DNA from 4 places in the Paenibacillus sp. FSL R5-0887 genome. Region 2 is predicted to be linked to each of the others. Evidence: riboswitches for the same ligand, from Rfam matches in the RefSeq annotation. Region 2 holds a riboswitch; each other region holds the start of a gene.

Region 1 (3,836 bases), on a different contig from region 2:
GACTCTGAGACAGCTTCACTAGCTGCATTGTCTGTATACCATCAGAATAAGGATGAATTCTGGAAGTTCTATGATGCTGTGTATGCGCAGCAAGGGGATGAGAGCGTGGAATGGGCCACTGAGGATTTCTTGGTAAGCCTTGCTGAAAAAGAGAAATTAGCGATCGATTATGATCTGTTGCGTAAAGACATCCAAGAGAAAACTTATGCAGATGAGCTGAAGAAAGACATTCAGTTGGCAACTGACGCAGGCGTGACAACTACGCCTTCGCTCTACATTAATGGAGTGAAAACGGCTGAACCTTTCGATATTGAAGCGATTACATCTGAAATTAACACCGCCGCAAAAGCAGTGGAGGCAAAGTGACAAAATTCCTATCTTTTTGCAAGCGTAACTGCCTCTATCTGGCCTGGTTCGTCTCTTTGGTTGCTGTAGCTGGTAGCTTGTATTTAAGTGAAGTCTTGAAGTATGAACCTTGTAAGCTTTGCTGGTTTCAGCGGATTTTTATGTATCCGCAGTTATTTTTATTGGGAATTGCCACTTTCCGTGGAGATAAGCGCATCATTCCTTATGTGCTTCCATTAAGTTTGATTGGTGGCAGTATCTCAATCTATCATTATGCGGAACAGAAGATTCCAGCGTTAAGTAAAGTTCTACCTTGTACAGTTGGTGTTCCTTGTAATAAAGATTACTTGAACTACTTCGGATTTATAACGATTCCTTTGTTAGCTTTAATAGCGTTTGCTCTAATAAGTCTCCTTCTTTGGTATGGACGTAGGGAAGAAGAAGTGATTGAAGTAGATGCTGAGGAGAGCTTAGGATTTTAGTTTTTACTTTGGAAGGTACAAAAAAGCTGAAAAGGTATTAAAATCACGGGCTAGAGGGATAATTGAAGATAATGAAAGAGAGCATCCAATAAGACGCTATATTTGAGCTTATTGGATGTTTTTTCATTCTTTTTTCATTTTTTTCAACGCTTTACTGTAGGCACTTTGTAGACTAATATTAGACCTTGTGAGAAGTTGAATATGCGCTGAATTTTCTTAGGAAAAACGGGGGAACCAAACTTGGCATTCATGCCAATGGGGTGAATCGGAACCGGGTCGAACAGACCTCTACCGTAGGGCTATAACCACAGCCCGAATCCGCCAGCTAACCTCGTAAGCAAGGTGGGAAAATGACCATGCATAAGCATGCGGATCATTTCCGTATGCTTATTTTTGTGTCTGCATTTATGAAATCCACCGATGAAAACAGCGCACGGAAATTCCGTTTCAGCTCCCAAAGAAAGGAACTGTATCCACCATGGTAAGCAAGGTAAAACGACTATTGATCGGACGTCCGATGAAGTCGAATGAACTCGATCATGAAAAGTTATCCAAGGTTAAAGCACTGGCTGTTCTGTCTTCTGATGCGCTCTCGTCTGTAGCCTACGGAACGGAACAAATTCTGATTGTACTAGTGGCTGCCGGGTTTACTGCCATCTGGTATTCCCTGCCAATTGCATTAGCCGTATTGGGCCTGCTGGCCATCCTGATTTTATCCTATCGGCAGACGATTTTTGCTTATCCGCAAGGAGGCGGAGCTTATATCGTAGCCAAGAGTAATCTTGGTATTCCGACAGGGCTGCTCGCTGGGGGTTCATTATTGGTGGATTACATTCTTACCGTAGCGGTTAGTGCCTCGGCAGGGACGGATGCGATCACATCGGCTTTTCCAAGTCTTCATAATCATACTGTTCTCATCGCTGTATCTGTTATCGTTTTATTAACAATCATTAATCTTCGCGGAGTGACTGAATCGGCTTCATTTATCGCAATTCCAGTGTATTTGTTTGTGGTTTCGATTGTTGTTCTGATTATCTCCGGTATCGTTAAATATGCAATGGGTGGCGCGCATGCGAATGTTCCTGAAATAGGCAGCGCCGTATCTAATGTAAGTTTGTTTCTACTATTAAAAGCGTTTAGCTCTGGTTGTTCAGCCCTAACGGGGGTTGAGGCCGTATCTAATGCGATCCCAAACTTTAAAGCACCCGCTGAGAAGAATGCAGCCAAGACGCTAATGATCATGGGACTTATCCTTGGCTTTATGTTTACCGGAATCACTGTGCTGGCGTATTGGTATGGGATTGTGCCAGATGAAAAGGCTACGGTTGTCTCTCAGATCGCTGAATCGACCTTTGGCCGTGGCGGATTGTACTTTTTCATTCAAGGGATTACAGCAGTGATTTTGTTCTTGGCAGCTAATACAGCATATTCAGCGTTTCCGCTGCTTGCCTTTATGTTTGCAAAAGATAAATATCTGCCACATGCATTTATGGTCCGTGGTGACCGCCTTGGCTTCTCAAACGGCATTATTTTTCTAGGAGTTATGTCTATCATACTTGTGACTGCATTCCATGGGAATACGGAAGGTTTGATTCCACTATATGCGGTAGGCGTGTTCATTCCTTTTACCTTATCCCAACTGGGGATGATGGTGCATTGGATCAAAACAAGACCCGCTGGATGGGTGAAAAGATTTGTAGTAAATACCATCGGTATGCTGACTACATTGACGATTACGCTTATATTTATCATTACTAAATTCTCGAGCGTATGGATGGCATTCATTTTCTTACCTGCTGTAATGTTCGTGTTCCACCGTATTCATAAGCACTATTTGAACACTGCGGATCAACTGCGTATATGTCCGGCTACGGATAAACCTGTAATTAAAGGAAGTACTGTAGTTGTTCCTGTTGCAGGGGTTACACGTGCTGTATTACATTCCATCAGCTATGCGAAGTCTCTAACAGATAATGTTGTTGCTGTGTATGTAGGCTTTGATGAAGAAGACATTCATAAGATGGAGCAACGGTGGGAGGAATGGAATCCAGGTGTACGCCTGATTGTACTTCGTTCCAGATATCGTAGTATCATTCGTCCGTTAGTGAAGTTTATCGATACGGTAGAGTGGAAGACCGCTGCGACGGATCACATCACGATTCTGATTCCACAGTTTATTACCAAACATTGGTGGCAAGCCGTGCTTCATAATCAGACCAGCTTTTTAATCCGCTCGTATCTAATGAATCAAAAGGACGTTGTAGTAGCGACTGTCCCGTATCATTTAAATAAATAAGTAGAAGATTAAAGATGAGGTTATATCCGGAACGTTCGGAATATAACCTCTTTTGTATTTTATATGAAGGAAATTGTTGCAAATCCACAGAATTTGAAATTTATATGTTGACACAGAGAATGAGAATCAATATCATTTAAAAGTGAAGCAGAGGTAAAGGTCACCTTTGAATATCAAAGCAGTTACATATAGGAGGGTTTTTAATGTTTTGGCTTAACAGAAAAAGATCAGGAAGCATGAAAGTGACGATGAGCGGACTAATAGTGATGACGCTAATACTTTCCGCTTGTGGTAATAATAATGCTGAAAGCTCATCAAATGCAGGAACAGCGCCTACAGCAGAATCTACAGAGGCACCTGCTGCACCTAAGACGTTAACAGATGCAATGGGTCATAAAGTAACGATTCCGGCTAATCCACAGCGCGTTCTGGGTTCATATTTGGAAGACTCTTTGGTAACTCTGGGTGTAACTCCAGTAGCTCAATGGTCAGTTACAAACGGCGTTCAGGATTATCTGGCCACTGAATTGAAGGATGTTCCTACAATTAGTTACGACCTTCCGTTAGAGGCTGTAACCAGCTTTGCTCCGGATCTTATTATCATCCCATCGGAGTCTTCTGTTCAGAACGGGATTTACGATCAGTTGAATAAGATTGCACCCACTTATGTAATTGGGGATGAACTAAATCAAGATTGGCGCAAATCGTTGCTC
Region 2 (3,836 bases):
CAGCATCGCGATTATAGAGACATAACGGCCAAGCAGCATTACGATCCCGGTTGTAACATTCCAAAAGGTGGTGTTGTCCGCAAGCCCTTCAAATCCTGAACCATTGTTCGCGGCAGAAGAGACATATTCATATAACACTTGGCTAAGTCCATGGAATCCGGGATTCGTGATGGAACCGTTGCCCAAGTCCGTTAAGAACGCACCTGCTGTTGGTACAAGGATAATGAACGGATGCACAAGGATAGCAATCGCAATTAGCTTCATCTCCTTGGCTTCTATCTTTCGCCCGAGAAACTCTGGTGTTCTGCCAACCATTAGTCCACATAAGAAGACACCCATGATGGCATACATCAGCATATTGATTAGTCCGACACCTTTTCCCCCAAAGACGTTGTTGAGCATCATTAGGGCCAGAGGGGTAATGCCACCTAGCGGTGTCAGCGTATCATGCATATTGTTAACACTACCTGTCGTAGCTGCCGTTGTTACCGAAGTGAACAGCGAAGATTGCGGGATACCAAAACGTACCTCTTTACCTTCCATGCTGCCTTGCGAAGACTCAATCCCCAGCGCATTGATAGCTGGATTGCCTTTGGTTTCCGCATAATAATTCAATCCTAGCAGTAGTACGAACAAGGTCATCATTGCTGTGAAAATCACCCAGCCCTGACGTTTGTTCTTAGCGAACAACCCGTACATATATGGCAAAGAGGCTGGCAGCATCCACATAGAGAGAATCTCCAGAACGTTCGTAAGTGGATTAGGGTTCTCAAAAGGATGTGCTGAATTGGCTCCGAAGAAGCCGCCACCATTCGTACCTAAGTGTTTAATTGATTCCAAAGAAGCGACTGGACCGATAGCGATTTGTTGCGTCTGGCCTTCAAGTGTAGTGACCTCAAGCGATGGCTTGAGCGTTTGTGGCACATGCAATCCTACCAGCACCAATGAAACTAGCAGAGCTAATGGAATGAATACACGAATATGTGCTTTTACGAAGTCCTCGAAAAAGTTCCCGACTGATTTCTGTCCTGTAATCCCTCTGACAAAAGCAACCGCAACAGAAAATCCGCTCGCTGCAGACGTGAACATCATCATCGTGATGACTGCCATTTGTGAAAAATACGATAGTCCCGTCTCCCCGCTATAATGCTGCAGGTTCGTATTGGTCATAAAGCTGATCACCGTATTGAATGAAAGCGTCTGTTCCATATCGGCAATTCCATTCGGGTTCAGCGGCAATCCCCGCTGTAATCTCAGAAAAATATAACTGAAAGCAACCAGTACGATATTAGTTAAAACAAAGCTGAGTGCATACTTCTTCCAGGACATTCCGTCCCGTTTTTTCAGGCCGATCAGCTTATAAATACCTTTCTCTGTGCCTGCAAACCAGCGATCCGTACGATTCGGTTCGTTAGAAAATACATGATATAAATAAGTTCCCATCGGCTTGACCAGCAAGATGAGAATTACAATTACGACGACTATTTGCAAAATGCCCATGAATGCCCCTCCTTAAAATTTCTCAGGATGAATCAACGCGTAAACCAGATATATAAACAACAGTAGGGTAACAGCGATTACTAGAATCACAGCTTATCCCTCCCCGTATCCTCAACTACACCTGCGCACCAGCGCATAAAGCCATAAAATAACCCGTAAATTACAGCTAACGAAGCCACCATATACAGATCCATCATATCTTCCGCACTCCTTCCATTATCCTTGATGAGGTGATCTATCGATTAGAAAATCAGCATCACCACTATGGGAATAGATTACATAGCTCGCACCAAGTCTTTTATAGACCAATCTAGGATTTATTGAACTTGTAATCACAAAAATCGGCTGTGTCGTCCAGGTACGGCACATCTGAATATAGCGGCAGCAAAGCGGAAAGCTGCTCTCAAACAGATATACCCTGCCTACCGGGAACGATGGGCGAAACCAAGTGCTCTGATGGCGGGTATCCACAAGAATAACCTGCTCAATCCCGAGCTCCTCAAGTAAAGCTTTCTCAGCCACATTGTTGGTTAATCCCGCCATCTTAATACCCCTGAACTTCAGAAGTTTAATGAAATGTTCTCCCGCCTTTGTAGGCGCACATACAAGCACATATTCATTCTGATCCGTCATCTTTTTTTCTCCTCCTGCTCATTTACAACAAGGAGGCAACGAAAATCTCCGAAAGGATGTTGACCTATCGTCATTTTCGGGCACAACCTAAAGCTCGGTTGTGTCACGTCATTAGACGCTGCCTTACAAATACCGCTAATGATGAATTTAGCGACCTCTTAGGGGAGGCCTCCATAAATGCTTTGCTTCTAAGAGCACAGCAAAAAGCCACAAAGGATCTCCTCTGTGGCTCGCTAGCGGTCACATTGCACTCATCCTCTCTCCATACGCTTACGAGGTTAGCTGTCGGATTCGGGCGGTGAGAGTCGCCCTACCTGTATAGATGCGAGCTCACTCACACCCTCTACAGGATTCACCCCATAATCGGCTTCCGACTCTCACATCGGCTGCCGATTGTTGGTTCCCCCGCTTTCCTTATCGGAAATTAAGCGGATCAAATATTCGATTGTCGTTGAAACAGGAGTAATCATACTCTTATGCACGAAGACTTGTAAAACCTGAATGATGCCAAAATAATGCAAATTAAAAACTATTTTCCCATTAGATAGCGCTTACTTGATATCTAATCTCTCTATATCTCTTGTTTACTCGAGTTTGGAGCGTTTAATCGCTATCTATAACCCATGTGATTTTATTCACCTTTTTAGAGCGAAAATACTGCAAATTCCCATTATAGGTAGAAACGCAAGAAGCTGAGGCTGAACGAGAAAGAGGCGCGATAACACGCCATAAATACCTATTTACCTCGTTTTTCAGTCGTAGTCGGCAGGATATGGTTAAAATTGCTCTAAAAGAACATTTTCCGTTTTTTACAGAAAATCTTGAAAAGAGTATGATTCGGGTTGAATCCAATTCATGAAAAACAATCAACGCTGAGTTCCTGCATTGCAGGGAACGGGGGAACCATCAGGCCACCTGGCCTACTTGGGGTGAATCCAAAGGAGACTGCATAAGTCTCAATAGGTAGGGCGACTCTCACCGTCCGAATCCGACAGCTAACCTCGTAAGCGTAAAGAGAGAGACCCTTGATCCGCCACGCTTTGGCCCAGGTATATCTGCCTGTAATCCAAAACCGCAGCAGAGGTCCTCCTCTTGCTGCGGTTTTTGCGTTACCTGAGCTTATTAGGTGATAGCACGCTGGATGGGGTGAATGTTTTGAAGCACTATTATTTAGGGATACATCAAGGGCTGCTTGAGCCGATAAGTCTAAATTACGTTTGTTTCGGGGCCTTGTGGTTCGAAGAACATAATCACAGGTACATTGTAGGCTATGCATTTGGCCAGAACCAGATCCAAGCCCTTCGCCAGTTCAGCACACCTTCTTCTTGTAAAGACTGTTTAGACTCTAAGATTGTATATGAGATATATAAAAAAATTCGAGAACAACAGCAGCAGCAGGATTGGTCATCACACCAAAAGCTCCCGTGGTTTACAGCCTTCAAGGAGCCTTGGAAAGATGTAAGCGCCGGTTGGTATGTCTTGAGATCCCGCAGCACCTTTCCCTTACATCTATCTGTTATACGAAAAGAGAAGTTCCGACTATGGCTAGAGCATACCGCAGTCTGTGAGAATAAAATGGAAATGCTCGCTTGTGTAGAAAAGGCTAGTGTCACTCATCATGTAGACTTAAAGCTTTTGGAAATCTAAGGAGGAACCCTACTATGGACCAGCGCAGACTATCCCGCATTGAAGTATTTGTATTG
Region 3 (3,836 bases), on a different contig from region 2:
AGCTGCCCCCAAGTAGAATTCACTACTTTTGAGTCAGCTTCTTTTCCTATGATTCTTGGTTCACAACTTCACTCTCAAAACGGTCAATACTTTCATTAGGACCAATGAGTACCATAACATCGCCTTCACTTAAATAATCATGGGCAGTTGGAGCGACGATTATTCCACTTTCCCTATTTAGGGCAACAATACTGCAGCCATATTTAGCTCTTGTATTTAAATCAGACAAGCTTCTGCCGTTCATGCAGGACGGTACGGTCAGCTCGACAATTTTATAATCCTTGGACAGTTCAATATAATCCAGCAAATTGGGCGTCACCAGCTGATGTGCCACACGAATCCCCATATCCCGCTCCGGAAAAATAACCCGATCAACCCCCAGCCGCGACAGTGCGCGGCCATGAAGGATAGAGATTGCCTTAGCCACCACTTGCTTGACTCCAATCTCCTTCAACAAAATGGCCGCCAGAATGCTTCTCTCCATATTGTCACCAATCGCAACAATCCCACAATCAAAGTTCCGTACACCAAGCGAGCGCATAATTCCCTCATCTGTAGCATCTGCTACTACCGTATGCGTCAGCTGATCGCTCATTTCCTCCACGCGTTCTTCATGGTGGTCAATGCCGAGCACCTCGTAGCCCATTTCCATCAGCTCAAGCGCCAGGCTTGAACCGAAGCGACCTAAGCCGATTACTACAAATTGCTGTGCTTTCATTTCTAATTAACTCCTATCCAATAATTATTTTACCTTCCGGATACTTATACAGTGGTTTACCCTGTTTGGGACCGAGTGCATACGCTAAGGTTAGTGGACCTAGCCGACCTGCAAACATCGTCAGACAGAGTAGAACCTTACCGATCGCTGACAGTTCCGGAGTTAGCCCCATAGTCAGTCCTACCGTAGCAAAGGCGGAGGTCGTCTCAAACAAGATTGCCAAGAAATTACTGTCTTCAGTTGTGGAGAGTATCATCGACACAGAGGCGATTAACAACAAAGCCAGCAGCGTGATCGTTAATGCCTTGTAGATGCGCTCTTGAGCCAGCCGATAACGGAACAACACAACATCTTCCCGTCCACGCAGCATAGCAATTACAGCACCAATCATCATTGTAAAGGTTGTTGTCTTGATCCCGCCGCCCGTTGAGCCCGGAGAAGCACCAATAAACATAAGAATCACTATAAAAAATTGTGTAGCCTGCCGAAGTCCAGCAATATCTACTGTGTTCGCGCCAGCCGTACGGGGAGACACGGATTGAAAGAAGGCCGATAATATTTTACCGCCGAAATTCAGTGAACCCAGGGTACGAGTGTTAGTAAACTCAAATATAAAAATAACCAAAGCTCCGATCAGAATCAGCCCTGTGCTGGTGGACAGGACAACTTTACTATGTAGAGACAGCCTGCGGGTTACCCGAAACTCCACCAGATCTGACATTACAATAAAACCAATCCCGCCGGAGACAATCAGAAACATTACAATAATATTCACAAGCGGATCATATACATAATCAGTTAAACTGCGAAAATCCCCAAAAATATCGAACCCCGCATTATTAAACATAGACACCGCATGAAATATGCCATAATAAATCGCTTTTCCCAACGGCATATCAAAAGCCCAGCGAATAGACAGCAGCACAGCGGCACAGCCTTCTATGACAAGAGAATATATGAGGACTCTCCGGATCAGTCGCACAATTCCTTCCATAGAGCCTTGATTCATGGCTTCCTGTAGGATTAGCCTGTCCCGCAAAGATATTTTACGCTTTAACACCAGTGAAAATAGAGTGGCCATGGTCATAAAACCTAAGCCGCCGATCTGGATCAGGATCATAATTACGGTTTTCCCAAAAATGGTGAACGAAGTTCCGGTATCCAGCACAACAAGCCCTGTAACACAGGTTGCCGACGTTGAAGTAAATAATGCATCAATAAATTCCACGGAATTCCCGCTTGTGCTTGAGATGGGCAGCATAAGCAGCAAGGCCCCTATCAGAATGATCGATGCAAAACCAAGCACCAGTATCTGCGGCGGCGAGAGCTTCAGAAACTTAAATTCAGAAATCCTGCGAAACTGTGAAGCCACTTTGCTCACCTTCTTATCAAAAATTCCAACAAAAAAAGCACTGGAAAACCAATGCTGACTTGGTTCCTGCAGTAAATTAGCCTACGAGGTTAGCTGTCGGATTCGGACTGTGCAGGCTGCCCTATTCGTTCCCAGAACGAAATTCACCCCTGATGAAAGTGCCATTTATCGTGTACACTCCACTTTTCATCACTTCTTATGGTTCCCCCGTTTTCACCAGAAATTCGGCTACTATACAATTGCATACAAATTATATACGTTATTTAGTGAATTCACAAAGACACAATTAATGCTCATTCACATGAAAAAATGCGGTTTAAAGAGACTGCATCAAAAGGAGTGCCTTTTCTCATCACTTTTCCGTGTTTTCCCTGCAATTACACCGATTCTCATCATTCGTGCAGAAATGAACACGATAAAATTCATGGTATAAATTCACATGACTATTCTATACTATCTCTATTACCCATAAAAAGAACATATAATGTTTTTTGTAACCAACCAGGCACTAATACTATAATGGAACATAACATTGTCAGTACATAACAAGGAGGCGTTACATGAATCCCGTCGGCCAGCCCTTACAGCAACGTGCCCTCTCCAAGAGGCTCATCATCTCGGGCATTATCGGTCTTATTCTATTTATTATGTTTCAGATTTCCCCTTCACTGCTTAGTAGCCCTACAGGTGAAGATACCACCGTCATTAGCAAGGCAGAAGCCCGTGACCAAGCCATATTATTCGCAGAACAAAAGCTCAACTACACCGAAGCACCAAACGATCAATGGAATGTACTTTACCAGACGGACTCTTCCTTTTATGGTTATATGTCTCGCGAGAAGCTTGTGGAGGACTACACCAAGAAAAAATTGGATCAAAACTATCCTTTTGATGTCTTTCGGGCAACGCTTACTCCTTCAGCGGAGCAAGAGCCGCAAATCATCGTTGACCTCAATATGTATACCGGTAAGATTGTCGCTTTCTCAAAGGCTGCAAAAGTTGTCTCCGATGAGGGGCCAGGCATTGCTTCCGTTGGTGCAAAAGAGGACAAGGGAGCTGACCTCACTCTAGCGCAGAAGGAGAATCTTGCTCGTCCTTGGCTTCAGGAATGGGAAGTAAATCCTGCCAAACTACAAATTGAATCGAATACAGGAAGCCATGGGCTAGTATATACGGATAGTACTGTTCAGGTCGGCGAATCCTTATTGCACTATTATTTTGATTTCAGTGGAGAGCAGGTATCCAGCTTTAATGCCGGATTCACTGCACCGGCTTGGCATACCTCCTACGTACAAGGACAGACCTCTTTAGCGGAAAAGCTAACATTATTCGGTTACGGTATACCCACACTGATTTTAGGAATTCTGGCACTCGTCTACAGTATTCTTAGAAGAGAGCATACTTCCTTTAAACGTGGAGTATTCCTAAGCTCAGCCTATTTTGTAATCATGATGATCAGCACCTATAATATGCTGCCTGAATCAACGGGCGAAGGGCTAGAAGCACAGATTACCTCTGTCATTATGTTTATCATTTATGCTTTGTACAGCCTGCTGATGTCCTCCTTGCTCTACTTTTCTTTAGTGGGCGGCAATGGCTTATGGCGAAAAGAGGAAGGCATGAACCCTTGGCCCCGCGCCAAAGAGCCCGGCTATGGACAATATGTGTTGGACAGTATCCGGGCTGGATACATCTGGGCTTTCGTTCTGCTAGGGGTGCAGACGGTTATGTTCATCATATTATCGT
Region 4 (3,836 bases), on a different contig from region 2:
AGCTCTATAACGCGTACAACCCAGGACTATACCCTTCTCATATTTACTGGAGGGAACGGACAATTGAACCTCGATGATCAAAGCGTGATGCTAAGTACGGATAAATGTTATCTACTATCTCCTGGAATCTCCTATAGTACGGACAACCAGGAGCTGACGTTGTATTATTACCTCATCACCTTTACAGCAATTTATACAACCGAGCATCCTAAACGATATTCTGGAGAGCTGCTTTCCGGCAGACGGGAGTTAATTGTGCACCCGTTCACCAAGGTAATCCGACTAGTCGAAGACCTGCTCATGAACAGGAATAACACCGATGATGTACAACAATTCAAGCGACAATTAAAATTCCAAGAATTGCTGCTGCTACTTTTTGAGCATAATTACCCTTCCAAACACCTGCCAAGTCCTACGGAATCCGTAGAAAAGACCATAACATTCATTCAGGAGCATTATACAGAGAGTATCACCGTGAAGCAGTTAGCTGAACTGGCGGGAATATCAATCTGGCAATATACACCGATCTTTCAGCAGCTTACGGGTAAAAAGCCGCTTGAATACCTGACGGATCTGCGCATTAATCATTCCAAACGATTCCTGCAGGAATCGACTGAACCACTGCGGGAAATCGCCAGACTGGTCGGCTTCTCGGACGAATACTATTTCAGCCGCCGCTTTCGGCAAAAAACCGGAGTTACACCCGGACAATATGCACATCAGCAAAGTCGTAAGCTTACCGTCAAGGATTGGACGGGTCATGAGGTGGAGATTCCAGAGCGAGCGAAACGTATTGTCTATCATGGCGAAACACTTGGCGACCTTCTCGCGTTAGGCGTAAAGCCTATCGGTGGAGATGAAGCGTTCGCCCGGAACAGCGTCTATAAACATCGGCTTAAGAAGCTCGCCAACGTCGGGTTTCCACTGGACCCGCAGTTGACCGCTTCCCTAAACCCAGATTTGATCATTTTGGCAAATAGTGATGAAAGAGCCTACAGAGCAGTTTCTGGTATCGCTCCGACACTCACCTTTGATTCATTTGCGCCTCTCGACAACCGAATGCGGACATTAGGCAGTTGGCTAGGTAAACAGCGCGAAGCCGAAGCATGGCTGGAGTCATTCACAATCAAAAACGCTGCCATGTGGCAGCAGCTTTACACGACAACCCTTCAAGTTGGAGAAACCGCCTCTGCTTTGGTCTATGATCATGGAGATCATCTATATGCTATGGGAATGTCCGGATTCTCCACTGCGCTTTATGCCCCATGTGGTTTACAACCGACCGAAGAGATCCAGGCCATATTGGACGAAGAGTTAGGGTTCGCCGAAGTTGATCCAACGCGACTGCCTGCCTACGCCGGAGATCATATCTTCATGCTCATTCCGGAACGCAAAGACTCGCGAGCTGCGATGGAACGATTACTAGACAGTTCACTTTGGAACAGTCTCCCGGCAGTACGTCAGGAACATGTTTATCTGCTCGACGGAAGCAAATGGAACTCTAGTGATGCGTTAACCCGGGAGAAGCTGCTAACGCTGTTGCCTAAACTACTCGGCGGAAGTAGCGCTAACAATTGAAAGTGAATCTAGGATTCTCTTTTGACTTTTCAAAACTTGATAGGGTATACTTTATCTACGCTTAATTTCCAACTTTTACAGTTGAAAAGCGGGGGAACCAGTTAATTGGGGCGAATCATTGAGCATTAGAATGTAGGGTACCATCTTACCCGAGTCCGTCAGCTAACCTCGTCAGCAGTGGATGGGTCTGCTTTTCATGTTATTTACATAACCAGAGACCCTTGCTAAGGGTCTCTTTTTGTGCTTTTTTGGACCCTGCTGGCAGTAGATTGGCCTTTGACACTAAGGCTCCCTCATTTCTCACACTACGAGACAAAGGAGAGATGTACGTGCAAAAGGTAAAGTACTTCACGGATATTAACAAAATAGCTATGTTGTCTGAGCTGGAAAAAGAGAATCTGAAAGAAATTACGGACAAATTTGTTTTTCGTGTAAATGACTACTATCTGTCTTTAATTAACTGGGATGATCCAAATGATCCCATCCGTAAGCTGGTTATTCCTAACGAAGGTGAACTGCTGGAATATGGGCGCTGGGACGCCTCCGATGAGGACACGAATTATGTGGTACCTGGTTGTCAGCACAAGTATAGAACAACTGCACTGCTGATTGTATCCGAGGTCTGCGGGGCTTATTGCCGCTACTGTTTCCGTAAGCGTCTGTTCCGAAATGACGTGAAAGAGGCGATGGCTGATGTCTCTCCGGGCTTGGAGTATATCGCAAAGAATCCGGAGATTAACAACGTACTTCTTACGGGCGGGGACAGTTTAATTCTCTCCACACCGAAGCTAAGATCCATTATTGAAAATCTAAGAAGCATTGAGCATGTTAAGATCATTAGACTAGGTTCCAAAATTCCCGTATTTAATCCGATGCGGATCTCTGAAGACGAAGAGCTGCTGGAGCTGATTCGTACTTACTCTACCGAAGACAAACGAATCTATGTTATGGCGCACATCAATCATCCTCGTGAAATCACACCTGAAGCCAAAAAAGCATTTAAAGCTCTCCACAACGCAGGGGCAATTGTCGTAAATCAGACCCCCATCCTCAAAGGCATCAACGATGATCCCGTTATTTTAGGGGAACTACTGGACCGGCTTTCATGGGCTGGCGTTACACCCTACTACTTCTTTGTGAACCGGCCCGTAGCCGGAAACCGAGATTTCGTATTACCGCTCGAGCAAGTCTATCAAATTGTAGAAGAAGCCAAAGCCAGAACCTCAGGACTTGGCAAAAGAGTACGCTTATCCATGAGCCACACCTCAGGAAAAATAGAAATTCTCGCCATTGATAACGGAAAAGCCTATCTCAAATACCATCAATCCAGAGATCAGGAATACGGAAAATTTATGATTCTAGATTGTCCAAAGGACGCCGAATGGTTCGATGACCTGCCTGGGAATGAGCAATATTGGACCCCACCTGTGAAAAAAAACGATGCTATTATTTCTGTTAATGATTTATCAGGCGAGCCTGCGGATTTAATCTGTAAATAGATTTAATCGACTCTGTCATAGGATATTTCTTCATCGCCAACAACAAAACTCCTCCCTCCCAAAATTAGCCCGAAAAAATCTATGATATAATCACGCTGTAACACGAAATGGACTAATGGGTGGGAATGCACACATGAAATTGGAACGATTGATTTCTATGATCTACAAGCTATTGAACCACGAAGTTTTATCTGCCTCCAAGCTGGCTGAAGAGTTTCAGGTTTCCCAGCGAACAATCTATAGGGATATCGATGTGATTTGTGCCGCTGGCATCCCGGTCGTATCGTATCAGGGTACTAAAGGTGGATATGGCATAATGGACGGATATAAAATGGATAAAAGCCTGCTCCGTTCGTATGATGTCACTTCTCTGATTACTGTACTTAACAGTCTTTCTTCCGTTTTTGAAGATGAGCATACGCAAGGAACCATTGAACGGCTGCAAACGATTGGAACGGAGCCACAGACCTCTAGTCTCGCGGTGGATCTTGAAACCCGGCGTACGGATCCTGACGCACTTCCTCTTTTACGTGCGGCTATATCGGAACGAAATGTTGTCCGTTTTGATTACATCAGTGTAAAAAATGAACGTACAACCCGTGAAATGGAACCAGTAAAGCTTCATTTTAAATATAGCAACTGGTACATCTATGGTTATTGCCGGACACGGCAGGACTATCGGGAGTTCCGACTTTCCCGGATGCTGAATTTGTTCCTGACGCAGGATACCTTTCATTCGCAACATGAGGTACCCAAAGA

The links. Region 2 has a riboswitch for cyclic di-AMP ahead of MKY14_RS24740 (hypothetical protein). Riboswitches for the same ligand answer to the same signal wherever they lie in the genome.
Region 1: linked by a shared signal. The riboswitch ahead of MKY14_RS07365 (APC family permease) and the one ahead of MKY14_RS24740 (hypothetical protein) in region 2 are both predicted to bind cyclic di-AMP.
Region 3: linked by a shared signal. The riboswitch ahead of MKY14_RS16740 (TrkH family potassium uptake protein) and the one ahead of MKY14_RS24740 (hypothetical protein) in region 2 are both predicted to bind cyclic di-AMP.
Region 4: linked by a shared signal. The riboswitch ahead of MKY14_RS01920 (KamA family radical SAM protein) and the one ahead of MKY14_RS24740 (hypothetical protein) in region 2 are both predicted to bind cyclic di-AMP.

The regions. Positions count from the first base shown of each region.
Region 1 covers NZ_JBBOCE010000001.1:1,643,158-1,646,993, reverse strand. Annotated here, with positions in the region: gene MKY14_RS07375 (DsbA family protein) at 1-366, shown strand, start outside; gene MKY14_RS07370 (disulfide oxidoreductase) at 363-827, shown strand; cyclic di-AMP (ydaO/yuaA leader) riboswitch at 1,022-1,181, shown strand; gene MKY14_RS07365 (APC family permease) at 1,306-3,123, shown strand; gene MKY14_RS07360 (iron-hydroxamate ABC transporter substrate-binding protein) at 3,327-3,836, shown strand, end outside.
Region 2 covers NZ_JBBOCE010000002.1:1,548,369-1,552,204, forward strand. Annotated here, with positions in the region: gene kdpA (potassium-transporting ATPase subunit KdpA) at 1-1,500, opposite strand, end outside; gene kdpF (K(+)-transporting ATPase subunit F) at 1,513-1,590, opposite strand; gene MKY14_RS24740 (hypothetical protein) at 1,717-2,133, opposite strand; cyclic di-AMP (ydaO/yuaA leader) riboswitch at 2,385-2,574, opposite strand; cyclic di-AMP (ydaO/yuaA leader) riboswitch at 2,994-3,157, shown strand; gene MKY14_RS24745 (hypothetical protein) at 3,226-3,780, shown strand; gene MKY14_RS24750 (hypothetical protein) at 3,795-3,836, shown strand, end outside.
Region 3 covers NZ_JBBOCE010000001.1:3,749,840-3,753,675, forward strand. Annotated here, with positions in the region: gene MKY14_RS16735 (potassium channel family protein) at 47-718, opposite strand; gene MKY14_RS16740 (TrkH family potassium uptake protein) at 732-2,090, opposite strand; cyclic di-AMP (ydaO/yuaA leader) riboswitch at 2,153-2,330, opposite strand; gene MKY14_RS16745 (CPBP family intramembrane glutamic endopeptidase) at 2,651-3,836, shown strand, end outside.
Region 4 covers NZ_JBBOCE010000001.1:439,150-442,985, reverse strand. Annotated here, with positions in the region: gene MKY14_RS01925 (AraC family transcriptional regulator) at 1-1,578, shown strand, start outside; cyclic di-AMP (ydaO/yuaA leader) riboswitch at 1,627-1,770, shown strand; gene MKY14_RS01920 (KamA family radical SAM protein) at 1,902-3,077, shown strand; gene MKY14_RS01915 (helix-turn-helix transcriptional regulator) at 3,211-3,836, shown strand, end outside.